DNA from 3 places in the Micromonospora sp. NPDC050187 genome. Region 2 is predicted to be linked to each of the others. Evidence: riboswitches for the same ligand, from Rfam matches in the RefSeq annotation. Region 2 holds a riboswitch; each other region holds the start of a gene.
What was found. Region 2 has a riboswitch for cyclic di-AMP ahead of ACIBJE_RS06710 (coiled-coil domain-containing protein). Riboswitches for the same ligand answer to the same signal wherever they lie in the genome.
Positions count from the first base shown of each region.

Region 1: another riboswitch for cyclic di-AMP. It lies ahead of ACIBJE_RS11575 (coiled-coil domain-containing protein); the one in region 2 lies ahead of ACIBJE_RS06710 (coiled-coil domain-containing protein).
Region 3: another riboswitch for cyclic di-AMP. It lies ahead of ACIBJE_RS19150 (NlpC/P60 family protein); the one in region 2 lies ahead of ACIBJE_RS06710 (coiled-coil domain-containing protein).

Region 1 covers NZ_JBITJH010000005.1:392,431-395,695, reverse strand. Annotated here, with positions in the region: gene ACIBJE_RS11585 (hypothetical protein) at 1-56, shown strand, start outside; gene ACIBJE_RS11580 (YibE/F family protein) at 220-1,536, shown strand; cyclic di-AMP (ydaO/yuaA leader) riboswitch at 1,703-1,834, shown strand; gene ACIBJE_RS11575 (coiled-coil domain-containing protein) at 1,838-2,848, shown strand; gene ACIBJE_RS11570 (carbonic anhydrase) at 2,959-3,265, opposite strand, start outside.
Region 2 covers NZ_JBITJH010000003.1:200,493-203,757, reverse strand. Annotated here, with positions in the region: gene ACIBJE_RS06720 (HelD family protein) at 1-247, shown strand, start outside; gene ACIBJE_RS06715 (cation diffusion facilitator family transporter) at 455-1,369, shown strand; cyclic di-AMP (ydaO/yuaA leader) riboswitch at 1,523-1,654, shown strand; gene ACIBJE_RS06710 (coiled-coil domain-containing protein) at 1,668-2,732, shown strand; gene ACIBJE_RS06705 (PfkB family carbohydrate kinase) at 2,898-3,265, shown strand, end outside.
Region 3 covers NZ_JBITJH010000011.1:209,305-212,569, forward strand. Annotated here, with positions in the region: gene ACIBJE_RS19145 (C40 family peptidase) at 98-1,114, shown strand; cyclic di-AMP (ydaO/yuaA leader) riboswitch at 1,346-1,472, shown strand; gene ACIBJE_RS19150 (NlpC/P60 family protein) at 1,614-2,525, shown strand; gene dcd (dCTP deaminase) at 2,650-3,228, opposite strand.

The DNA of each region.
Region 1 (3,265 bases), on a different contig from region 2:
TGGGCGACGGACGGCGGTGTGTGCTGCCGATCGGGCACGACGGGAGGTGCCGGTGACCGGTGGGCGCATGGACGGGGCAGCTCCACAGCGTGCCGACGAACTCCCTACCGAGCCGCGCGGAACCGGGCCGGACCGCCGAACAGGCTGCGAGCTGCGACTTCGGAGCCGGCAGAATGGTCCGGCCAGGGCACCCGCCACGCCAGGACCGTTGGGAGAAGCATGGGCCACGACCACAGCCGCCCCATTGCCGCTGCGCCGCCGCGGGTACGGCGTGTCCTGATCGCGACCGTGGTCCCGCTCTTCCTGGTGACCCTGGTCGCGGCGCTGGTGCTCTGGCCCCGCGACGCCCCGTCGGTGGGCGGCGGCGAGGACGCGGCCCGCTACCACGGCACGGTGACGCGGGTGGTCACCGAGCCCTGCCCACCCACGCCGGAGGCCCCGGAGGGCACGGTGGAGGGGCCGTGCGGCACCGCCACGGTGAGCGTCGACACCGGGCCGGACGCCGGACAGCAGGTCGAGACGGCGCTGCCCGCCGGGCCGGGCTCACCCTCGGTGGAGGTCGGCGACGAGATCGTCCTGGTGGTGCTGACCGACCCGGCCGATCCGACGGTCAGCAGCTACAGCATCGCCGCCCACCAGCGGGGGAAGCCGTTGATCTGGCTGGCCCTGGCGTTCGCCGCCGCCATCGTCGCGTTCGGCCGGTGGCGCGGCCTGGCCGCGCTCGGCGGGCTGGCGGCCAGCTTCGCCATCCTGCTCGTTTTCGTGCTGCCCGGCATCAGCGCCGGGCAGGCTCCGCTGCCGGTGGCGGTCACCGGCGCCGCGCTCATCATGTTCGTGGTGTTGTATCTCACCCACGGGGTCACCGCGCAGACCTCCGTCGCGGTCCTCGGCACCCTGGCCAGCCTGGTGCTCACCGGCCTGCTCGGCAGCCTGGCGACCGCGTTCACCCACCTGACCGGGTACGGCTCCGAGGACGCCACCACGCTGTCGATGTTCCAGGCCGACGTCGACCTGCACGGGTTGCTCCTGGCCGGCATCATCATCGGCTCCCTGGGCGTCCTGGACGACGTCACGGTCACCCAGGCCGCCACGGTCACCGAGCTGGCCCACGCCAATCCCGACCTCACCCGGCTCCAGCTCTACCGGGCGGCCACCCGGGTCGGCCGGGCGCACATCGCCTCGACGGTCAACACGATCGTGCTGGCGTACGCGGGGGCGTCGCTGCCCCTGCTGCTGTTGCTGACCGCCGACACGCGCGGGATCAGCGAGATCGTGAGCAGCGAGTTCCTCGCCCAGGAGATCGTCCGCAGCATCGTCGCCACGCTCGGGCTGATCGCCGCCGTACCGATCACCACCGGCCTGGCCGCCCTGGTGACCACCGCCGGACGGGGTGGCACGCCGAGCCGCCGCCTGCCCCGGCCCGCCGGGGAGCGGGACGAGGCCCTGGCCGCCCTCAGCGGTCCCCGTGCCGCCACCGGGGTCACCGATTCCGGCCACGGACCGGGCCGCCCGGGGAACACGGATCCGCCCTGGTGACACTGCGCAGCGTGACCACCAGCTGCTACGATCTTGACAAATGTGACAGGAGTGACCGAAAGCAATAGGGAAATAACGCTTTTGGTCGGGATCCGGGCGTAGAACCCCACGCCCACTGTCAGGTAACCTCGCTGCCGGTTACCGCCGAAGGCGCGCACCGGCGCCAGCGGGGCCACCGCCTAATCGCCCACCGGCGAATCGGGGAACCAGGTTCATGGGGTGCATCCGCGTCAGCGGTAGGGGCCACTTCCGCCCCGAACCCGTCAGCTAACCCGGTCGGCGGTCGACGGAAGGGAAGACTGTGACGGCACCCCTACGCCGCTGGCTGAAGCCTGTCGTGGCCGTGCTCGCCGCCTTCGCCGTGGCCGCCGGGCCCGCGCCGGCGCTGGCGGAGCCGTCGAGCCCGTCTGGGCACGACGGAGAGCAGCCGAAGCTCCTCAACGAGGTGATCGAGGAGGCGAACCGGAGCTACACCCAGGCCCAGGCGAAACTCAACGCCTCGCAGAAGCGTCAGCTCACCCTCGCCCTGGAGGTCCGGCGGGCCCAGAACGAGCTGAAGGCGCTCACGCCGCAGGTGGCCACGATCGCCGTGCGGTCCTACATGACCGGCCGGGTCGGCCCCGCCTCCATGTTGCTGGAGAGCAACACACCCGACTCGTTCGTCAAGCGGGCCAGCGCGCTGGACGAGATGAACATGGTCAACAGCAAGAAGGTCGCCGCGGTGGCCGCCGCCAAGGACCAGGCGGAACGAGCCAAGAAGGCGCTCGACGCCGAGGTGCTGGAGCAGCAGAAGCAGGCCGACATCCTGAAGAAGCGCAAACGCGAGGCGGAGAAGTCGCTCGCCCTGGTCGGCGGCGTCGGGTTGACCGGTGGCCTGGTGGACGCCACCTCCCCGGTCGCCCGGATCGGCCCCGGGCGGGACAGCAACGGCAACTGGCGTCCGCTGGGCTGCACCGAGGACGACCCGACCACCGGCGGCTGCATCACCCCGCGCACCCTGCACATGTACAAGGAGGTCAAGCGGGCCGGCTTCGACATGTTCGTCGGGTGCTACCGACCGGGTGGGCCGTACGAGCACCCCAAGGGGCGGGCCTGCGACTGGTCGCTCCAGAAGTCGGGGTTCAGCCGGTGGGACACCAACAAGGAGCGGATGTACGGGAACAACCTCACCGCGTTCCTGGTCCGTAACGCCGACCGGCTGGGCATTTACTACGTGATCTGGAACAAGCAGATCTGGTTCCCGGCGACCGGCTGGAGTTCGTACAGCGGGCCCTCCGACCACACGGACCACGTCCACGTGTCCATGCTCTGACCCCGCGCACGAAGACCCGGGCCCCGCATCCGTTCGACCGGAGGCGGGGCCCGTTCGCGCGGCCGGCCGGAGCCGACCGGGTCAGTGGCGGGCCGAGGGGACCGGCCGGGTCAGTGGCGGGCCGAGGGGGCGACCGGGCCGGCGGCGAGGGCGACGTCCTCGGTGGCGGACGCCGAGCGGACCACCCGCACCTCACCGGCGGCCAGCCGGTACGACATGCCGACCACCGCGCACCGCCCCTCCCGCACCGCCCGGTTGAGCGTCACCGAATGCTCCAGCAACATCTCGACGGTGTGGTCGATGTGGATGTCGACGATCCCGTCGATGTCGTCGATGCCCTGCCGGGCGGCCTGGCGGAGGCTCGGCACCACCGCTCCCACGACCGCACCCAGGTAGCCGGGGGGCGTCGTCCCGGCG
Region 2 (3,265 bases):
GGCCGGGACGGTGGGCGTGATCACGCCGGTGCCCCGCCGGGACGAGGTGGCCGGCTGGCTGGCCCACCTGGACTCGCCGCGCCTCCAGGTGGTGACCAGCCTCCAGGCCAAGGGCATGGAGTACGACGGCGTGGCACTGGTCGCCCCGGGCGAGATCCGCGCCGAGCCGGGTTCGGGCGTGCGGACCCTCTACGTGGCCCTCTCCCGGGCCACCCAGCGGCTCACCACCATCGACCCGGTCACCTGACCCGTCCCACTCCCACCTCCTACCTTGCACCCCCGCCTCGGCCGCCTGCCTGCCGAGGCGGGGGTGCGCTGGTAGCAGGGGTCCCTTGTTACCTACCCGTGCTACCTCCGCGGCTTTCGCTCCGGCCAATGACCGACACTTACTTGCATACATAGCGATGTGAACATACATTGGGTCCGGACCGAACGGGGAACGGAGGGTGGGGGCGTGGGCGCAGGTCATGACCACCACGGCGGGATCGCGCACGCCGCGCAGCGGCACACCGGCCGACTCTGGGCCGCGTTCGGCCTGCTCGCCACCCTGATGGTGGTCGAGGCGGTGACCGCGCTCGGCACCGGGTCGCTGGCCCTGCTCTCCGACGCCGGCCACATGTTCACCGACGTGCTCGGCATCGGCATGGCGCTGGCCGCGATCACCGCCGCCCGACGGGCCGGCCGGGATCCGCAGCGCACGTTCGGCCTCTACCGGCTGGAGGTGCTCGCCGCCCTGGCCAATGCCGTCCTGCTCTCCGGGGTCGCGGTCTACGTGCTCGTCGAGGCGGTCCGCCGGTTCGGCGACCCGCCGGAGGTGACCATCGGCCCGATGCTGGTGGTGGCGGTGCTCGGCCTGCTGGCGAACCTGGTTGCCTTCGCGCTGCTGCGCGAGGGCGCGAAGGAGAGCATCAACCTGCGCGGGGCGTACCTGGAGGTGCTGGCGGACCTGCTCGGCTCCGTCGGCGTGATCGCCGCCGCGGTGGTCATCGCGCTCACCGACTGGTGGTGGGCCGACCCGCTGGTCGCGGTGGCGATCGGCGTCTTTATCCTGCCGCGCACCTGGCGGCTGGGCCGGGCGGCGCTGCGCATCCTGGTCCAGGCCGCGCCGGAGCACCTCCAGGTCAGCGCGGTACACGACCGGCTGAGCGCCGTACCGGGCGTGGTCGAGGTGCACGACCTGCACCTCTGGACGCTGACCTCGGGGATGGAGGTCGCCTCGGCCCACCTGACCACGGACCCGGCGGCCGAGGTCGGCAGCGTGCTGGCCGCCGCGCGGACCGCGCTGCACGAGGATTTCCACATCGACCACGCCACCCTCCAGGTCGAACCCGGCGAGTCACCGGGCATCTGCGGCCGGGTCGAGTGGTAATTAGGACAGACTTAAATCTCGGAGTGTATTGTCCCGCTATGTCAGTTATGCCGGTGTCATCTCGCGGGAGTGGTGTGGCCAACGCTGCCCGTGGGAGACCGGCTTCGGTAGTCTCGGACCCGGCCACCGCCAGGCGGCGCCCTCCGGCGCCTGCGGTGACCGCCGCCTAATCGCCGGTGACGGCGAGCCGGGGAACCACGTTCTTGGGGTGCATCCGCGTGAGCGGTAGGGATCTTCCGTCCCGAACCCGTCAGCTAACCCGGTCGGCGGCTGACGGAAGGACATGTGCATGCCAGTAGTGGCACCCGTACGACGTACCGCCGCCCGGATGGCGGCACTGATCGCCGCGACACTCGCCCTGGGCGTCGCGGCCACGCCGGCCGTCGTGGCCCCTGTCGCGGCGGCGCCTCCGCTGGCGGCCAGGGCCCCCGGCGACGATCCCGAGGGAGGCACCCCGGCACTGCGCGCCCAACTCGAGGCGGCCAGCAAGGGGTGGCTCGACGCGAAGGACGCGCTCGCGAAGTCGGTCACTCGCCAGCAGAAGATCAACGAACAGCTCGTCACCATCGAGAAGGACCTGGCGATCCGCGACGAGAAGGTCGGCGTGATCGCCGGGCTGGCGTACCGGACCGGCCGACTCGGGCCGGCCTCGGCGTTGCTGACCAGCGACTCGCCGGACAGCTTCATGGACCGGGTCGCCGCGCTCGACGCGGTCGCCGCCAACGAGGACCGCGAGCTGCGGGGCCTGCTCAGCACCCGGGAGCAGGCCAACCGGGCCAAGTCGGCACTGAACCGGGAGATCACCGAGCAGCGCAAGCAGGTCGCGGTGATGGAGAAGCGCAAGCAGCAGGCCGAGCAGGCACTGGTGGTCGCCAACCGGAAAGCGGCGGCCACCACCCCCAGCGGGGGCAGCAAGTCGACCCGGTCCGCCACGGCGAAGCCGGCGCCGCGCAACGCCGACGGCTCCTGGCCGTCCGAGTCGTGCAGCGTCAACGACCCGACACCCGCCGACGGCTGCATCACCCCGCGTACGCTGCACGCGCTCAACCAGGCCAAGGCCGCGGGCTTCACCCGGTACGTCTCCTGCTACCGCCCCGGCGGTTCCGGGGAGCACCCCAAGGGCCGGGCCTGCGACTTCGCCGCGCAGAAGAACGGCTTCGGTGGCGACGCCACCGGCGGCGACAAGACGTACGGCGACAACCTGGCGGCGTACTTCAAGAACAACGCCAGCCGGCTCGGCGTGCTCTACGTCATCTGGTACCGGCAGATCTGGTTGCCCAGCAGCGGGTGGAAGTCGTACAGCGGCGCCAACGGCGACCCGTCCAGCGACCACACCAACCACGTCCACCTGTCGGTGTACTGAGCCACCCGGCGCGGCCCGTCACCCCGACCGGGGTGGCGGGCCGCACGGCTGTCGGCCCCCCGGCCGGCGAACCCGGACACCTCCCGCCACAACCCCCGAAAGGGGTCGCATGAGCGCCCCCGGGAGGGGAAACCGGGCCGCGCGAGCGGACGAGAGGCGGCACCCATGGACGGCCCCGACGGGTACGTGATGGTCTTCGCGCCGGCACCCGTGCTGACGGTCACCATCGACCAGCCGAGCGACGAGACCGAACTGCACCTGCATCCGGGCGGGCAGGGGGTCTGGCAGGCTCGGATGATCATGTCGCTCGGGGTGCCCGTGGTGCTCTGCGCCAGCCTCGGCGGCGAGATCGGTCAGGTGCTCGAACCCCTGCTGGTCACCGAGGGGGTGCGGCTGAAGCGGGTGCTGCGGGACACCGCCAGCGGCGGGTACGTGCACGACCGCCGGGACGGGGCCCGGCGGGAGGTAGCCGACGTCCCCGGTCACCCGTTGACCCGCCACGAGCTGGACGAGTTGTACAACCTGGCGCTCGG
Region 3 (3,265 bases), on a different contig from region 2:
TGCTTCCCTAATGTTGGGCACCGGCCGCTGTGGATCGTCTGCCCCGCCATCCTCTCCCTCGCGGGGCGCCCGGTGGTCTGGTCGCCAAAGGAGTTCGGTGCCGGTGGCAACCCTGCCCCCTCAGCGTCACGCACCGGATCGGCTCCCCACTCGTCCGGGTGGGCTGCGCCGGTTCGTTCGCACCCTGGTCACCCTGTCCGCCGCCGCCGTGGTCGGTGTCGGCCTGCTCGCTGCTCCCGCGCATGCCGCGCCCACTCCCGAGGAGATCGAGGCGCAGATCGACAAGCAGTGGAGGCAGTTGGAGCCCACGATCGAGAAGTACAACGAGGTTCGCGTCAGGCTCAAGGCCAACCAGAAGAAGGCCGCTGATCTGGAGAAGAAGATCCAGCCGCTCGCGTTGCAGAGCGACATGGCCATGAACCGGATCGGTGCCCTGGCCTCCCGGCACTACATGACCGGCCCGTCGCAGGAGATCGGCGCTCTGCTGGTCAGCGCCAAGCCGGGCACCCTGGCCGAGCAGATGGGCATGCTCGACCGGCTCGCCGCCCACCAGCGTCAGCAACTCCAGGGCGTGGTGGCGATCCGGACAAGGTACGAGGCCGAGAAGCAGAAGCTCGACACCCTCATCGCTACCCAGGTCCAGCAGCAGAAGGACCTGGCGGCCAAGAAGGCCAAGATCGACGCCGAGATCAAGCGGCTGCGGGCGTCCATGCCGAAGACTGCGGTCAGCGCCCCCGGCTGCCCGCTCATCAAGGGCGTGATCAGCAGCGACGCCAACACCGCCATCAGAACCGCCTGCGCGCAGGTCGGCGACCCGTACGTCTTCGGCGCCACCGGGCCAAACGCCTTCGACTGCTCGGGGTTGACCCAGTATGCCTACAAAGCCGCGGGCATCCACCTGACCCACTTCACCGGTGATCAGTGGAAGGAGACCAAGGAGATCAGCCGCTCCGAGGCCCGCCCTGGTGACCTGGTCTTCTTCTTCAGCGACCTGAGCCACGTCGGGCTCTACCTGGGCAACGGCATCATGGTGCACGCCCCCCGGGCCGGTAAGCCGGTGCAGGTGGCCAGCATCAACCACATGCCGGTCGCGGGCTTCCGCCGCCCCTACTGACCGATCCTGACGAAGGGTCCCCGGCCAGCGGCCGGGGACCCTTCGTGCTGGGCCAACGAACGGCGCCCACAGTGGTTACTGTCGGGAATCAGCAGGTGGCACTACCGCGAACCGTGTTGCGGATCGACGACGGTCGTCTCTAACCTCGGCACTTGCCGAGCCGGTGACAGGCCGCCAGTCGGAGGCGGCAACGGTTCGGCACCGCCGAGTCGCCCGACGCACGTCGCCACAGGAGAAACCACACCAGAGCGAGCCGGGGAACCACCAGCACCATCGGGGTGAATCCGTACCACGGTAGGGCGCTCCCTTCCCGCCCGAACCCGTCAGCTAACCCGGTAGGCGGTCAACGGAAGAAGGAGTAAGAAGCCCGGTGGCACACCATGCCCCGCGGCCACCGTCCGTCCGGGCGGCCCCGGCTGCCCGGACGACGGCTGCGCCGCGTCCATGCTGGTCCCGCTTCACCAACGCCGTCACCGTCCTCGTCGGAGCCGCTGTCCTCGTGACGGGCGGCGCCGGCGCGGCCCACGCCGAACCCTCGGTCGCCGAGATCGAACGCCAGATCGACCGGGAGTGGAACACCCTCGAACCGGTCATCGAACAGCACAACGCCACCCGGCAGGCGCTCGCCGCCAAAAAGCGGCAGGCGGCGGCACTCGCCGACCGGATCGAGCCGCTGCGCCGCCAGGTCGACCAGGCGATGCGCAAGGTCGGCGGACTCGCGGTACGGGCGTACAAGGGGGAGAACGCCTCCGCCCTCAACGCCATGCTCGCCAACCCGTCGCCGGCCACCGTCGTCCACCAACTCGAACTACTCGACCAGTTCGCCCGTCGGCAGCAGACCGACATCCGGCACGTGGTCGAACTGCGGGACCAGCTCAGCGCCCGCAAGGCCCCGCTGGACCGGCTGGTCACGCAGCTCAGCCAGGCCGAACGCCAGCTGGACGGGAAACGTCGGCAGATCGACGCCGCCATCACCCGCCTGCAGAAGATGCGCCTGGAGGCGTACGGCAACGGCGCTGGCACCAGCCTGCGCCCCGCCCCCTGCCCGGCCGTCTACCCGGGCGGTGCCGCCGGACGGGCCGTCACGTTCGCCTGCGCGCAGATCGGCAAGCCCTACGTCTGGGGAGCCGAGGGGCCGAACGCGTACGACTGCTCCGGGCTCACCCTCGCCGCCTGGGCCCGGGCCGGGGTCGCCCTGCCGCACAACGCCGCCCAGCAGCGGCGGGTGACCGCCCGGGTGGGCCGGAGCGAGCTACGTCCCGGCGACCTCGTCTTCTACTACTCGGATCTGCACCACGTCGGCATGTACGTCGGCAACGGCTGGCTGGTGCACGCCTCCCGGGCCGGCGCGCCGGTGAAGATGAAGCGGGCCGACGACGGCCCGGTGCACAGCTACGGCCGCCCCGGCTGAGGTGGTAGCAGGGGTCCCCTGTTACCGCTTTTTGCGTAGCAGGGGACCCTGCAGGCACCTGGCGAAGCGGAGCGCGCCGCACCATCACCCGTAGAACGAGGGGTGGTGGTGGATGTGGGGAGGGTCAGCGGGTGGGCCAGGTGCGCCAGTTCCGCCAGGCCCGGCTCGGGGTGGGGCCGCGCTGCCCCTGGTAGCGGGAGCCGTAGACGGCGGAGCCGTACGGATGCTCGGCCGGCGAGGAGAGCCGGAAGATGCAGAGCTGACCGATCTTCATGCCGGGCCAGAGCGTGATCGGCAGGTTGGCCACGTTGGAGAGTTCCAGCGTCACGTGGCCGGAGAACCCGGGGTCGATGAAGCCGGCGGTCGAGTGGGTGAGCAGGCCGAGCCGGCCCAGGCTCGACTTGCCCTCCAGGCGGCCCGCGAGTTGGTCGCCGAGCGAGATGACCTCCAGCGTGGAGGCGAGCACGAACTCCCCGGGGTGCAGCACGAAGGGTTCCCCCTCGGGCACCTCCACCAGCGAGGTGAGGTCGTCCTGCTGCAACGCCGGGTCGATGTGCGTGTAGAGGTGGTTGTTGAAGACCCGGAAGAGCCGGTCCAGGCGCACGTCGATGCTGGAGGGCTGCACCAGACTCGCGTCGAACGGTTCCAGTGCCAGCGTGCCAGCCTTGATCTCGCTGACGAGGTCCCGGTCGGAGAGCAGCATCGCACCACCATATCCAGTGCCGTAGCCCCCGCGATCC